DNA from 4 places in the Pseudomonas sp. CH61 genome. Region 3 is predicted to be linked to each of the others. Evidence: predicted binding sites of a transcription regulator. Region 3 holds the regulator's gene; each other region holds the start of a gene.
The links. Region 3 encodes sigma-54, which starts transcription at its own class of promoters, with help from an activator protein. Its sites were predicted from a motif close to ANTGGCATNNANNTTGCTNT; they were not measured.

Region 1: the regulator sigma-54 is predicted to act here: its motif matches at 1,641-1,660, upstream of AC5SEM_RS05560 (circularly permuted type 2 ATP-grasp protein).
Region 2: the regulator sigma-54 is predicted to act here: its motif matches at 1,958-1,977, upstream of AC5SEM_RS21295 (pilin).
Region 4: the regulator sigma-54 is predicted to act here: its motif matches at 1,208-1,227, upstream of flgB (flagellar basal body rod protein FlgB).

Annotation. Positions count from the first base shown of each region.
Region 1 is NZ_CM182098.1:1,214,333-1,217,596, forward strand. It holds gene speE (polyamine aminopropyltransferase) at 1-194, shown strand, start outside; gene AC5SEM_RS05550 (hypothetical protein) at 415-648, shown strand; gene AC5SEM_RS05555 (ribonuclease E inhibitor RraB) at 858-1,205, shown strand; gene AC5SEM_RS05560 (circularly permuted type 2 ATP-grasp protein) at 1,693-3,102, shown strand; gene AC5SEM_RS05565 (alpha-E domain-containing protein) at 3,115-3,264, shown strand, end outside.
Region 2 is NZ_CM182098.1:4,763,474-4,766,737, forward strand. It holds gene AC5SEM_RS21280 (DUF748 domain-containing protein) at 1-253, shown strand, start outside; gene AC5SEM_RS21285 (DUF2845 domain-containing protein) at 253-549, shown strand; gene AC5SEM_RS21290 (BON domain-containing protein) at 821-1,177, opposite strand; gene AC5SEM_RS21295 (pilin) at 1,474-1,911, opposite strand; gene pilB (type IV-A pilus assembly ATPase PilB) at 2,137-3,264, shown strand, end outside.
Region 3 is NZ_CM182098.1:232,664-235,927, reverse strand. It holds gene lptB (LPS export ABC transporter ATP-binding protein) at 1-607, shown strand, start outside; gene AC5SEM_RS00975 (RNA polymerase factor sigma-54) at 795-2,285, shown strand; gene hpf (ribosome hibernation-promoting factor, HPF/YfiA family) at 2,359-2,667, shown strand; gene ptsN (PTS IIA-like nitrogen regulatory protein PtsN) at 2,679-3,143, shown strand; gene rapZ (RNase adapter RapZ) at 3,146-3,264, shown strand, end outside.
Region 4 is NZ_CM182098.1:4,083,536-4,086,799, reverse strand. It holds gene AC5SEM_RS18300 (chemotaxis protein CheV) at 1-24, shown strand, start outside; gene cheR (protein-glutamate O-methyltransferase CheR) at 71-898, shown strand; gene flgB (flagellar basal body rod protein FlgB) at 1,268-1,675, shown strand; gene flgC (flagellar basal body rod protein FlgC) at 1,679-2,122, shown strand; gene flgD (flagellar hook assembly protein FlgD) at 2,138-2,863, shown strand; gene flgE (flagellar hook protein FlgE) at 2,895-3,264, shown strand, end outside.

The sequences.
Region 1 (3,264 bases), 980 kb from region 3:
ACATCGGTGGCTCGATGACGTTCGCCTGGGGCTCGACCAACCCGGCTTACCGCAAGCTCAGCCGTGAAACCCTGCAACAGCGCTTCATCGGCAGCGGCATCGTCACCCGCTACTACAACCCGGAAATCCACATCGGCGCGTTCGCCTTGCCGCAGTACGTGCTGCAGGCGATCAACAAGCCAAGCAACGACTGAATAATCGCTGCAAATCTTTGTAGGAGTGAGCCTGCTCGCGATTACGGTCTGTCTACCAACATCAGCGTTGGATGAGAAATCGCTATCGCGAGCAGGCTCACTCCTACCGTAGATGTCGTTTTTTTCATCTTCGCCCGCTGTAATCCTTTTGAACCAACTTTCGGCGTACACAGTCGAGATAGTGGTAAGCCCATTTGCGGGTTTGATCGAGGAGGCACCGATGCAAAAGTGGAAAGTCACTTTCGTGGACGATCATGGTGAAATTGTCGATGGGGTCTTCGAGTGCGAGGAGTGCCCGAGTCATGAGCGGGCGGCCAAACTCATCAAGGAGCGCTTTCTTCCTGTTGCCGCCGAACTGGATCTGAACGATCTGGAAGGTCGCACCGCCGATGCTGGCGTGAAAAGCCTGAAAACCCAGAACAGCATCGAAATCCTCAGCATCACTCCCGTCTGACATTCTTCCTGTCACCTTTCACGCCAGGCCTTGGCAGCAGCTCTGACTTGGGGCTACTCTGCAAGCGAGATCAGCGAACGGATCGCTAAGGTCTGGTCTTGTCAGCTACATGCTTGTTCCCGCGTGCAACCACGTTGCCGTAGTACTTTGGCCACAGGCCCGGGGCGGGAATACGGAAAGTCTATCCATCTATGCGAGGGGGACGATTCATGAGCACAGCCTATCAAGAAGACATCAGCAGCAATGTTCTGCGCCGCATGAAAGAAGGCGGTTTCGATTTTTCCCGATTCCATCCCATCGAGTTCTACGCGATTTTCCCGGACGAGGAGCGGGCGCGCAGGGCGGCAGGCAAATTTCGCGGTGAGTCCATCAATGCCCAGGTCAGCGTGCGTGATGACGGTGCTTGGGCGCTGGAATTAAGCAAAGTGATGTACGCGACCTATGACGATATCGGCGACTTCGAGCAGGGATTCTCTGCCGTGGTTGAACCTCTGGGTGGCATCATCGAGGGCTGGGGCGTAAAGCAGGAGGTGCGCAACCGCCACCGTTTGAACTGATCTCTGGTTTCATTTGTTGAACAACGGCTGACCTTCGGGTTGGCCGTTGTCATTTCCGACGTAAGCAAAACGCTGTGGCAAAACCCTGAAACAAGAAACCGAGGCAAAAAAAAGCCACCGGAGAGGGTGGCTAAAAGGGAAGACCGATAAGGAGAGGAAACCGGTCAGGGTTACAGCGGGGCGGGCTGCGAGGGCAGTCCAGGTCAGTTGAGCTGGCGACTTCGCGGCGCTGTGCGCGGGGAAGTTTTGCAGCGGATGCGCGGATTATCCGCAGGCAGCGCCGGGCAGTGAAATCAACTCTGACTATGCTGGTGATAGGCGATGCAGTGCGTCGCAATGAAGCGGGGGCAATCCGGTTGGGGCATTTGCCGCACAGGAATGGTGCGGTGCCTGCGGCGTGTATTTCCAACCGATTGAAATCAAAGCGTTTATGCCGATGGCACGGGCCTTGCGAAGGCCTGTAGGTCCGGGTGACAAGGAGTACGGCATGATCCGCACCTATTTTGATGAGATGTACGACGCCGGCGGCCAGGTTCGCCCGCATTATCGGGAGTTCGCCCGCTGGCTGGCCGACACGCCTGACGAACTGCTGGCCCAACGGCGACGCGAGGCCGATCTGCTGTTCCATCGCGCCGGCATTACTTTCACGCTCTATGGCGACGAGCAGGGCACCGAGCGCCTGATTCCCTTCGACACCATCCCGCGCAGCATCCCTGCCAGTGAATGGCGGATCGTTGAGCGCGGCTGCATCCAGCGGGTCAAGGCGCTGAACATGTTTCTCGCCGACCTCTATCACGAGCAGCGCATCATCAAGGCCGGGATCATTCCTGCCGAACAGGTGCTGGCCAACGAGCAATATCAGTTGGCGATGCAAGGCCTCGATCTGCACCGTGATATCTATTCGCACATCTCCGGCGTCGATCTGGTGCGCGACGGCGACGGCACCTATTACGTGCTCGAAGACAATCTGCGCACTCCGAGCGGCGTGAGCTACATGCTCGAAGACCGCAAGATGATGATGCGCCTGTTCCCGGAGCTGTTCGCCGCCCAGCGCATCGCGCCGATCGATCATTACCCGAACCTGTTGCTCGACACCCTGAAAAGCTCAAGCCCGATCGACGACCCGAGCGTGGTGGTGCTGACGCCGGGGCGCTTCAACAGTGCGTTCTTCGAGCACGCGTTTTTGGCGCGGGAAATGGGTGTGGAGCTGGTCGAGGGCGCGGATCTGTTCGTGCGTGACGATAAAGTCTTCATGCGCACCACCGACGGCCCGAAAGCGGTGGACGTGATCTACCGCCGCCTCGACGACGCGTTCCTCGATCCATTGGCGTTCAATCCCGATTCGATGCTCGGTGTGCCGGGGCTGCTTTCGTCTTATCGCTCCGGCAACGTAGTGCTGGCAAACGCCATCGGCACCGGCGTGGCGGATGACAAATCGGTGTACCCGTTTGTCACTGACATGATCCGTTTTTATCTCGACGAAGAACCGATCCTGAAGAACGTGCCGACCTGGCAATGCCGCAACCCGTCTGAACTTTCCCACGTGCTGGCCAATCTTCCAGATCTGGTGGTCAAGGAAACTCAAGGCTCCGGTGGTTACGGAATGCTCGTGGGGCCGGCGTCGACGACGGCGGAAATCGACGCCTTCCGCGAGCGCATCAAAGCCAAGCCGCACGCATACATCGCGCAACCGACGCTGTCGCTGTCGACCTGTCCGACCTTTGTCGAAAACGGCATCGCCCCGCGCCATATCGACTTGCGTCCGTTTGTCTTGTCCGGGCGCGAAACCCGTGTGGTGCCTGGTGGTTTGACCCGTGTGGCGCTGCGTGAAGGCTCCCTGGTGGTGAATTCCTCCCAGGGCGGCGGAACCAAGGACACCTGGGTGGTCGAGGATTGAAGGAAGCTTGCCATGTTAAGTAGAACTGCCTCGGATCTGTATTGGATGTCGCGTTACCTGGAGCGGGCGGAAAACCTCGCCCGGATGCTCGACATCAGTTATTCGCTGTCGCTGATGCCGCAGGACGGTCGCGGCGACGGTTTGCACGAATTGGCCATGCCA
Region 2 (3,264 bases), 2.1 Mb from region 3:
GCCTCCGGCGGAATGGAAGGATCTGGGCAAGGAAGAACGCACAGCGAAGATGCGCGAAGGCGTGATCCAGTTCTGGAGTGGCAGCGATGTGTTGCTGCGTCAGTTGGGTCAGGATCGTGCCAGCAGCATCAAGGATTATCTGGTCGATAAAGGCCAACTGGCGGACGACCGCGTGTACTTCATCGACGCCAATCTCGGTGAAGCCGAGAGCGATGGCCGCGTGGTCACGCAAATGCACCTGGATGCCGAGTGATGAAACTGCAGTGGCTGGCCTTGCTCGCAATGACGTTCGCGGCCAGTCACGCCTCGGCGTCCGATACGCTGCGCTGCGGCAGCCAGTTGATCAGCCTTGGCGACCGCTCCAGCGAAGTCCTGCAAAAGTGCGGTGAGCCGGTCAGCCGCGATGTGCTCGGTTACAAGCGCAGCGCCGATCGCCGCGAGGAGTTTCAGGTCGAGGAATGGACCTACGGCCCGAGCAACGGCATGTATCAATACTTGCGCTTCGAAGGCAATCGCCTGCGGCAGATCAACAGCAAGCGCGGTAACTAAACCAACACCGATTCCCCCTGTAGGAGTGAGCCTGCTCGCGATAGCGGTCTGTCAGCTAATCAAATTGCTGACTGACACACCGCTATCGCGAGCAGGCTCACTCCTACATTTGTTTTGTGTTGCCCCTGAAATAGAACAGGCCCCGACACAAGTGGCGGGGCCTGTAATGGTCACATCCGTGTGACCGTTCGCATGAACTCTAAAGTTGCGGCAGACGTATTGCTCGGCCCGTCTGTCGCGTCTTCTCCCGGTCCAGGCGAGAAGTCATGCCTTACTCGGCTTTCAGGCCGTCAGCGGAGACCGCTTTAACGCCTTTGATTTTCTTGGTGATGTTCACTGCGGTGGTTTTCTGAGCCTCGGTCACTGCAACAGTGGAGGACAGGGAAACCACGCCTTTGTTGGTTTCTACTTTGATGTCGGTGCCCGGAATGCCTTTTTCGGTGACCAGATCGCTTTTGACTTTGGTGGTGATCCAAGTGTCGGAAGTAGCTTCTTTCGCCTTGGTGACTTCACCGGCAGCCAGAGTCATTGGAGCCTGGGTAGCCTGAGTGGATTGTGCGAATGCACCGGAAGCCATGGTCAGGGTCAGCGCGGTAGCAGCAGCGGCAGTGATAGCGAACTTCTTCATACGAGTAACTCCTGTTTTTCTGGAAAGTCTGCTGGTTGTCTTGTCAGCAGGGTTACCAAGGTAGTTGCGAACGCTGTGCCAACTTTTACAACTGGTTAATTTCATTAAAAAACAATGACTTATGAAAATCGCTGATTTTCGGATTCATGCAAAATGCATGACTTGAGCAATATTCACATGCAAGTTGCGGCTTTTTGGAAAGTTCATAAGCTGCTGAAATTATTGAGACTTTTATTTTCACCGCATGAAGAAAAATGCCCTGCGTGGCAGGGCATTTGGTCATCACACGCTAGCAATCACGTACCGCTGGCGGTACAGCCTTTTGGCGAATAATCCGGGTGAACAGTAGTGGCACAGGTCCACAAACCAGAGGTATTACCGGTAGCAGCACCCGCACGAGTGAGCGTGATGGTTTTGCCCAGTACGGGTCCCGGAGCATTGAGCAGTGTGCAGCTGATGCTGCCCGCCCCCGTCGCCGCTGTACCTGTAACCGCCACCGTACAGTTGGAGGTGGTGGTTGTACCGCCGTTCACAGCGGCTATATCCGGAGCGGTACCTTGGTTGATGGTGTCCTCGAACGGCACTTTCATCGCACTGATCTCCGCCAGCCCCGCCGTCACCTTCGACCGCGCCTGATACTTGGAATACTGTGGCAGGGCGATGGTCGCCAGAATCCCGATGATCGCCACCACGATCAGCAGCTCGATCAGAGTAAAACCTTGTTGTTTTTTCATAGACACGCTCCATGCATGAGTCGAAATCTCATGATCTGCAAGGGACGCAGCATAGGCCATGCCAACGCCTCCAAGCCCCGCCCGTTGGCCGCGAACCCTCTACAACGCTATTTCCTACAACGCGCAACCGCACTATCTGACACTTTTTGTCACCTGCACCCGCCGTGTTTGGCGCTGTCACTTGACTAGGCTATAAGTCATGAACTGCAAGTGTGCGGAATCCCCATGAATGACATCGCTCTGAGCGGTCTGGCCAAGCAATTGGTGCAGGCCGAACTGCTGACAGAAAAGAGTGCCCAGCAAGCCTGGCAACAGGCCCAGCGTAATCGTTTGTCGCTGGTCAGCTATCTGGTGCAGAACAAACTGATAAAAAGCTGGCAGGTGGCCGAGGTCGCCAGCGAGCATTTCGGCATGGCGTTCCTCGATCTCAATTGCCTTGACAAGGAAACCCAGCCCAAAGGCCTGGTCAGCGAAAAACTCGTACGCCAGCACCATGCCCTGCCTTTGTGGCGACGCGGCAACAAACTGTTCGTGGGGATTTCTGACCCGAGCAATCATCAAGCGATCAACGACATTCAGTTCAGCACCGGACTGAGCACCGAAGCCATTCTGGTCGAGGACGACAAGCTCAGCGATGCCATCGAGAAGTTCTTCGACACCCACACCAGTGGCCTGGAGGACATGGCCGATGTCGATCTCGACGGGGTCGATGTCGAGTCCATCGACGACAACAAGCAAGACGCTATCGGCGGACTCGATGCCGACGATGCGCCGGTGGTGCGTTTCGTTCACAAGATGCTGCTCGACGCGATCAAAAGCGGCTCATCCGACTTGCACTTCGAACCTTACGAGAAGAACTACCGGGTACGGGTGCGCACCGACGGCATCCTGCGCGAGGTGGCCAAGCCACCGATTCAACTGGCCGGGCGCATCGCCGCACGCCTGAAAGTCATGGCCAGCCTCGATATTTCGGAACGGCGCAAACCGCAGGACGGGCGGATCAAGATGCGCCTGTCGAAAAGCAAGTCGATCGATTTTCGGGTCAACACCCTGCCGACGTTGTGGGGCGAAAAAGTGGTGATCCGAATTCTCGACCCGTCCAGCGCGCAGATCGGCATTGACGCGCTCGGCTACGAGCCGGTGCAGAAAGACCTGTACATGGCCGCGCTCAAGCAGCCACAAGGGATGATTCTGGTCACCGGCCCCACCGGTTCGGGTAAAACCGTGTCGCTCTACACCGGCCTGAATATCCTCAACACCGTCGACATCAACATCTCCACCGCCGAAGACCCGGTGGAAATCAACATGGAAGGCATCAACCAGGTCAACGTCAATCCCAAGCAAGGGCTCGAC
Region 3 (3,264 bases):
CGGCAAGACCACCTGCTTCTACATGATCGTCGGCTTGGTACAGGCCGATCAGGGCCGCGTACTGATCGATGATCTGGACGTCAGCCACCAGCCAATGCACGGCCGTGCAAAGGCTGGCATCGGCTATCTGCCGCAAGAAGCGTCGATCTTCCGCAAACTGTCGGTGGCCGACAACATCATGGCCATCCTCGAGACCCGTCAGGAACTCGACAAGGCCGGTCGCCGCAAAGAGCTGGAAAGCCTGCTGCAGGAATTCCACATCAGCCACATCCGCGACAACCTCGGCATGAGCCTGTCCGGTGGTGAACGCCGCCGGGTGGAAATCGCTCGCGCGCTGGCAACGGCACCGAAATTCATCCTGCTCGACGAACCGTTTGCCGGTGTCGACCCGATCTCGGTCGGCGACATCAAGCAGATCATCCACCACCTCAAGGCCAAAGGCATCGGTGTGCTGATCACCGACCACAACGTTCGTGAGACGCTGGATATCTGCGAAACCGCTTACATCGTCAACGATGGTCAGTTGATTGCCGAGGGCGATGCAGAAACCATCCTGGCCAACGATCTGGTCAAGGAAGTGTATCTGGGCCACGAGTTCCGCCTGTAAGCGCAACAGTGCCCGGTGCGCCGCCCGGGCGCTGTATCGATTCAAGCAGGATTTAATACGCTTTAATTGTTACAGCGCTCTAGGCAAACACTTCAGTTTCAGGCATATAATTTGCTTAAGTTTGGCGCTCCGGCGCCCTGTAGTGGATGGCGCATAGCGCCGGCGAATAAGGTGTTAAGCCCCTGCCATGAAACCATCGCTAGTCTTGAGAATGGGCCAGCAGCTGACGATGACACCGCAGCTGCAACAGGCCATCCGCCTGCTCCAATTGTCGACCCTGGATCTGCAACAGGAAATCCAGGAGGCGCTGGAATCCAATCCGATGCTCGAACGCCAGGAAGAAGGCGACGACTTCGACAATTCCGACCCCATGGCCGACAACGCCGAACAGAAGCCCACCGAAATCCAGGAACCCTCCTATCAGGAAACCGCGCCGACGGTGGACAACCTCGAGGACGGCGAATGGAACGAGCGCATCCCCAACGAGCTTCCGGTCGACACGGCCTGGGAAGACGTCTACCAGACCAGCGCCAGCAGCCTGCCCAGCAGCGACGATGACGAGTGGGATTTCACCACACGCACGTCCGCCGGCGAGAGCCTGCAAAGCCACCTGCTATGGCAACTGAACCTTGCACCGATGTCCGACACCGATCGCCTGATCGCCGTGACCCTGATCGATTGCATCAACAATCAGGGCTACCTGGACGAAACCCTCGAAGAGATCCTTGAGGCGTTCGACCCGGAACTGGACATCGAACTGGACGAAATCGAAGCCGTCCTGCACCGCATCCAGCAGTTCGAACCGGCCGGCATCGGCGCGCGCAATCTCGGCGAATGCCTGCTGCTGCAATTGCGCCAGTTGTCGGCCAAGACACCTTGGCTGGCTGAAGCGAAACGTCTGGTCAGCGATTACATCGACCTGCTTGGCAGCCGCGACTACAGCCAGTTGATGCGGCGCATGAAGCTCAAGGAAGACGAACTGCGTCAGGTCATCGAGCTGGTGCAAAGCCTTAATCCGCGCCCGGGTTCGCAGATCGAGTCAACCGAAGCCGAATACGTCGTGCCCGACGTGATCGTGCGCAAGGACAACGAACGCTGGCTGGTCGAACTCAATCAGGAATCGGTGCCACGCCTGCGCGTCAACGCCCAGTACGCTGGTTTCGTCCGCCGCGCCGACACCAGTGCCGACAACACCTTCATGCGCAACCAGTTGCAGGAAGCTCGCTGGTTCATCAAGAGCCTGCAGAGCCGCAACGAAACCCTGATGAAAGTTGCCACCCAGATCGTCGAGCATCAGCGCGGTTTTCTGGAGTACGGCGACGAAGCGATGAAGCCGTTGGTCCTGCATGACATCGCTGAAGCGGTCGGCATGCACGAATCGACGATTTCACGGGTGACCACGCAGAAATTCATGCATACCCCGCGCGGTATTTATGAGCTGAAATACTTTTTCTCCAGCCACGTCAGCACCTCCGAAGGCGGCGAATGCTCGTCCACGGCGATCCGCGCGATCATCAAAAAACTGGTTGCTGCGGAAAATCAGAAAAAGCCGTTGAGTGACAGCAAGATCGCTGGTTTACTGGAGGCACAAGGCATTCAGGTGGCTCGCCGCACCGTCGCCAAGTACCGCGAATCCCTCGGGATCGCGCCTTCGAGCGAACGCAAGCGGTTGATGTAAGCCACGTTACAGCGTTCCAGTGGCAGGCTATCCAGCCTGCCGCTTTATGCACTGGCAACGAAGGAGAAGCTGTATGCAAGTCAACATCAGTGGACACCAACTGGAAGTGACCGAACCTCTGCGCGACTACATCAACGAAAAACTCGACCGATTAGAGCGCCATTTCGACAAGATCACCAACGTGCAAGTCACGATGTGCGTCGAAAAGCTGAAGCAGAAAATCGAAGCCACCTTGCATATTCCCGGCGGAGAAGTGGTTGCCAATGCCGAGCATGACGACATGTATGCCGCCATTGACCTGCTGACCGACAAGCTGGATCGCCAACTCAAAAAGCATAAGGAAAAGACCCAAAGCCTCCTCCAGGGCGCGACAGGTCGATAACCCCCCATTCCATGATCCGACTTGAAAGTATCCTGACCCCCGGCCGTTCCCTTGTGAACGTGCCGGGCGGCAGTAAAAAGAAAGCCCTCGAACAAATTGCCAACCTGATCGCCCGCGAAGTGCCGGATCTGGCCATGCAGGATGTCTTCGAGGCGTTGATTGCCCGTGAAAAACTCGGTTCCACCGGTTTTGGTAACGGCATCGCCATCCCCCATTGCCGCCTCAAGGGTTGCCAAGCGCCGATCAGCGCGCTGATGCACCTTGACGCTCCGATCGATTTCGACGCCATTGACGGCGCTCCGGTTGACCTGCTGTTTGTTTTGCTGGTCCCGGAAGCCGCCACCGATGCGCATCTGGAGTTGCTACGTCAGATCGCCAGCATGCTGGATCGTAAGGAAGTGCGCGAACAGCTGCGTAGCGCACCGAGTAGCGAAGCCTTGTATCAGGTCGTCCTGAGCGAGCAGAACGGGCATTAATCATGCGTTTGATCATCGTCAGCGGCCGTTCCGGCTCGGGTAAAAGTACGGCTCTGGATGTCCTTGAGGACAACGGCTATTACTGCATCGACAACCTGCCCGCAGGCTTGCTGCCGGAACT
Region 4 (3,264 bases), 2.7 Mb from region 3:
ATCAAAGCAGCAGATATCAGCTAGGGGCCTTCTGCCCCTGGCGGTCAACACGATTTAAGAGGCGGCATCATTGTCTACGGGTAATTTGGATTTCGAACAGTTCCGGGTGTTCCTGGAAAAAGCCTGTGGCATTTTGCTCGGTGAAAACAAGCAATACCTGGTCTCGAGCCGTCTCAACAAACTGATGGAGCAGCAAGGCATCAAATCCTTGGGTGAGCTGGTTCAGCGCATCCAGACCCAGCCGCGCAGCGGTTTGCGCGAGCAGGTGGTCGATGCCATGACGACCAACGAAACCCTGTGGTTTCGTGACACCTATCCGTTTGAAGTCTTGAAGAACAAGGTACTGCCTGAAGCGATCAAGGCCAGCCCCAACCAGCGTCTGCGGATCTGGTCGGCGGCGTGCTCGTCGGGCCAGGAACCGTACTCGCTGTCGATGTCGATCGACGAGTTCGAGCGCAGCAACCTTGGCCAGTTGAAGATGGGTGTGCAGATCGTTGCCACTGATTTGTCCGGCCTTATGCTGACCAACTGCAAGACGGGCGAGTACGACAGCCTGGCGATCGGTCGTGGTTTGTCGCCGGAACGTTTGCAGCGTTACTTCGACCCGAAAGGGCCGGGGCGCTGGGTGATCAAGGCGCCGATCAAGAACCGCGTGGAGTTCCGTTCGTTCAACCTGCTCGACAGCTATGCCGCGCTGGGCAAGTTCGACATCGTGTTCTGCCGCAACGTGTTGATCTACTTCTCTGCCGAAGTGAAGAAAGACATCCTGTTGCGCATTCACAGCACGTTGAAGCCGGGCGGTTATCTGTTCCTTGGCGCTTCCGAAGCGTTGAACGGTTTGCCGGACCATTACCAGATGGTGCAGTGCAGCCCGGGGATCATTTACCAGGCGAAGTGATTGCATCGGCAACACAAAAAACGGCAGGCCCGCAAAGGCCTGCCGTTTTTTGTGCCTGCGGAATTTCTCCCTGACACCACAAAACCCCTGTAGGAGTGAGCCTGCTCGCGATAGCGGTAGCACATTCAGCATCATCGGTGCCTGACACACCGCTATCGCGAGCAGGCTCACTCCTACAGGGACCGTGGTGTGTATGAGATGGACGGCAAGCGGCAGAAAAGCGGCATCCGGCGGAAACCGGTTGCCGCTTTTCTGGCATTGCCGCTTTGCCGACTCCCGGCAAAGCCCCGGTTTATAGGGGGATTATGGTTTGGCACGGCGCTTGCTAAAGCTCAGTTACGAAAAACCGGTCACCTGAAGGTTCCCGACATGAGCATCAGCTTCGATAAAGCGCTCGGCATTCACGAAAAGGCATTGGGCTTCCGCGCCCAGCGTGCCGAAGTGCTGGCCAACAACATCGCCAACGCCGACACCCCGAACTACAAGGCGCGGGATCTGGACTTCTCCAAAGTGCTTGAAGCACAGACCCAGAAAAACGCCAACGGCACCATCGCCCTGAACATGACCAACAGCCGTCACATCGAAGCTGAAGGCCTGGGCAACGGCGACGAATCGCTGATGTATCGCACGCCGATGCAACCTTCGATCGACCAGAACACCGTGGACGCCCAACTGGAACAGTCGAACTACGCGGAAAACGCCGTCGGCTTCCAGGCCAGCTTCACCCTGCTCAACAGCAAATTCAAAGGGCTGGTATCAGCCCTGCGCGGAGAGTAATTCATGTCCCTGTCCAGCGTTTTCAACATTGCCGGCAGCGGCATGAGCGCACAGACCACGCGTCTGAACACCGTGGCCTCGAACATCGCCAACGCCGAGACCGTCTCGTCGAGCATCGACCAGACCTATCGCGCCCGTCACCCGGTATTCGCCACCATGTTCCAGGGCGGCCAGAACAGCGGCAGCAATTCGCTGTTCCAGAGCCAGGACGCGGCCGGTCAGGGCGTACAGGTGCTCGGTGTGGTCGAAGACCAGAGCAACCTCGAAGCGCGCTACGAGCCGAATCATCCGGCGGCTGACGCCAAAGGCTACGTCTACTACCCGAACGTCAACGTGGTGGAAGAAATGGCTGACATGATTTCCGCGAGTCGTTCGTTCCAGACCAACGCCGAAATGATGAACACCGCCAAAACCATGATGCAGAAGGTACTGACCCTCGGTCAGTAATAAGGGGCGACTGCCATGAGTGTTACCGATACCACCGCTACGCCGAGCCTGAAGGACATCCTCGCCAACTCGGCGAAGACCAGCAGCACCACGACGGGCGGCATCGCCTCGGCGACCAACAGTGCCACCGGCGGTCAAGCGTTGGGCAAGGATGCGTTCCTGCAATTGCTGGTCACCCAGCTGAAAAACCAGAACCCGCTCGACCCGCAGGACAACAGCGCATTCGTTGCGCAGTTGGCGCAGTTCAGCAGCCTCGAAGGCATCACCACGCTGAACTCCACCGTGAGTGGCCTGGCCGGCAACTACAACTCGTCGCAGGCGCTGCAAGCTTCGTCGCTGGTCGGTCGCAATGTGATCGTGCAGACCAACACCGCGCAGCTCGACGATCCGAGCAAAGGCCTGACCGGTTCGGTGAACCTGTCGACGTCCATTGCTGAGGGTACCGTGACCATCACCGACAGCAGCGGCAAGACGGTTCGCACCATCGATCTGGGCAGTCGCGCCGCTGGTAGTGCCAGCTTCACCTGGGACGGCAAGGACACGTCCGGCACCCTCGTGCCGACCGGTACCTACACCTTCAAGGCGAGCGCACCGATCAACGGCACCGCGACCGATCTGGCCACTTACCTGCCGGCAACGGTCAACAGCGTGACGATCAGCCAGACCGGTGGCGAGCTGATGCTCAACCTGGCTGGCAAGGGCTCCGTTGCCCTGTCCAAAGTACAAACCATTGGTATATAGAGCCGACTAACCGGCAACAAAGGAGTGGAATATGTCTTTCAATATCGGCCTTAGCGGTCTCTATGCAGCCAACAAACAACTGGACGTGACCGGTAACAACATCGCCAACGTCGCGACCGCCGGTTTCAAGTCGTCCCGTGCAGAATTCGAAGACGTTTACTCGGCGACCCGTCTGGGCACCGGCAGCAAAGTCATCGGCAACGGTGTTCGCCTGGCCAACGTTTCCCAGCAGTTCACTCAGGGTGACATCAACAACACCGGTAACGTGCTGGACATGGGTATCAACGGTTCCGGCTTCTTCACCATGAGCAACAACGGCTCGATTTCCTACACCCGTGCCGGTACTTTCAAAGTCGACGACGCCGGTTTCATCACCAACACCGACTACACCTCGCGTCTGC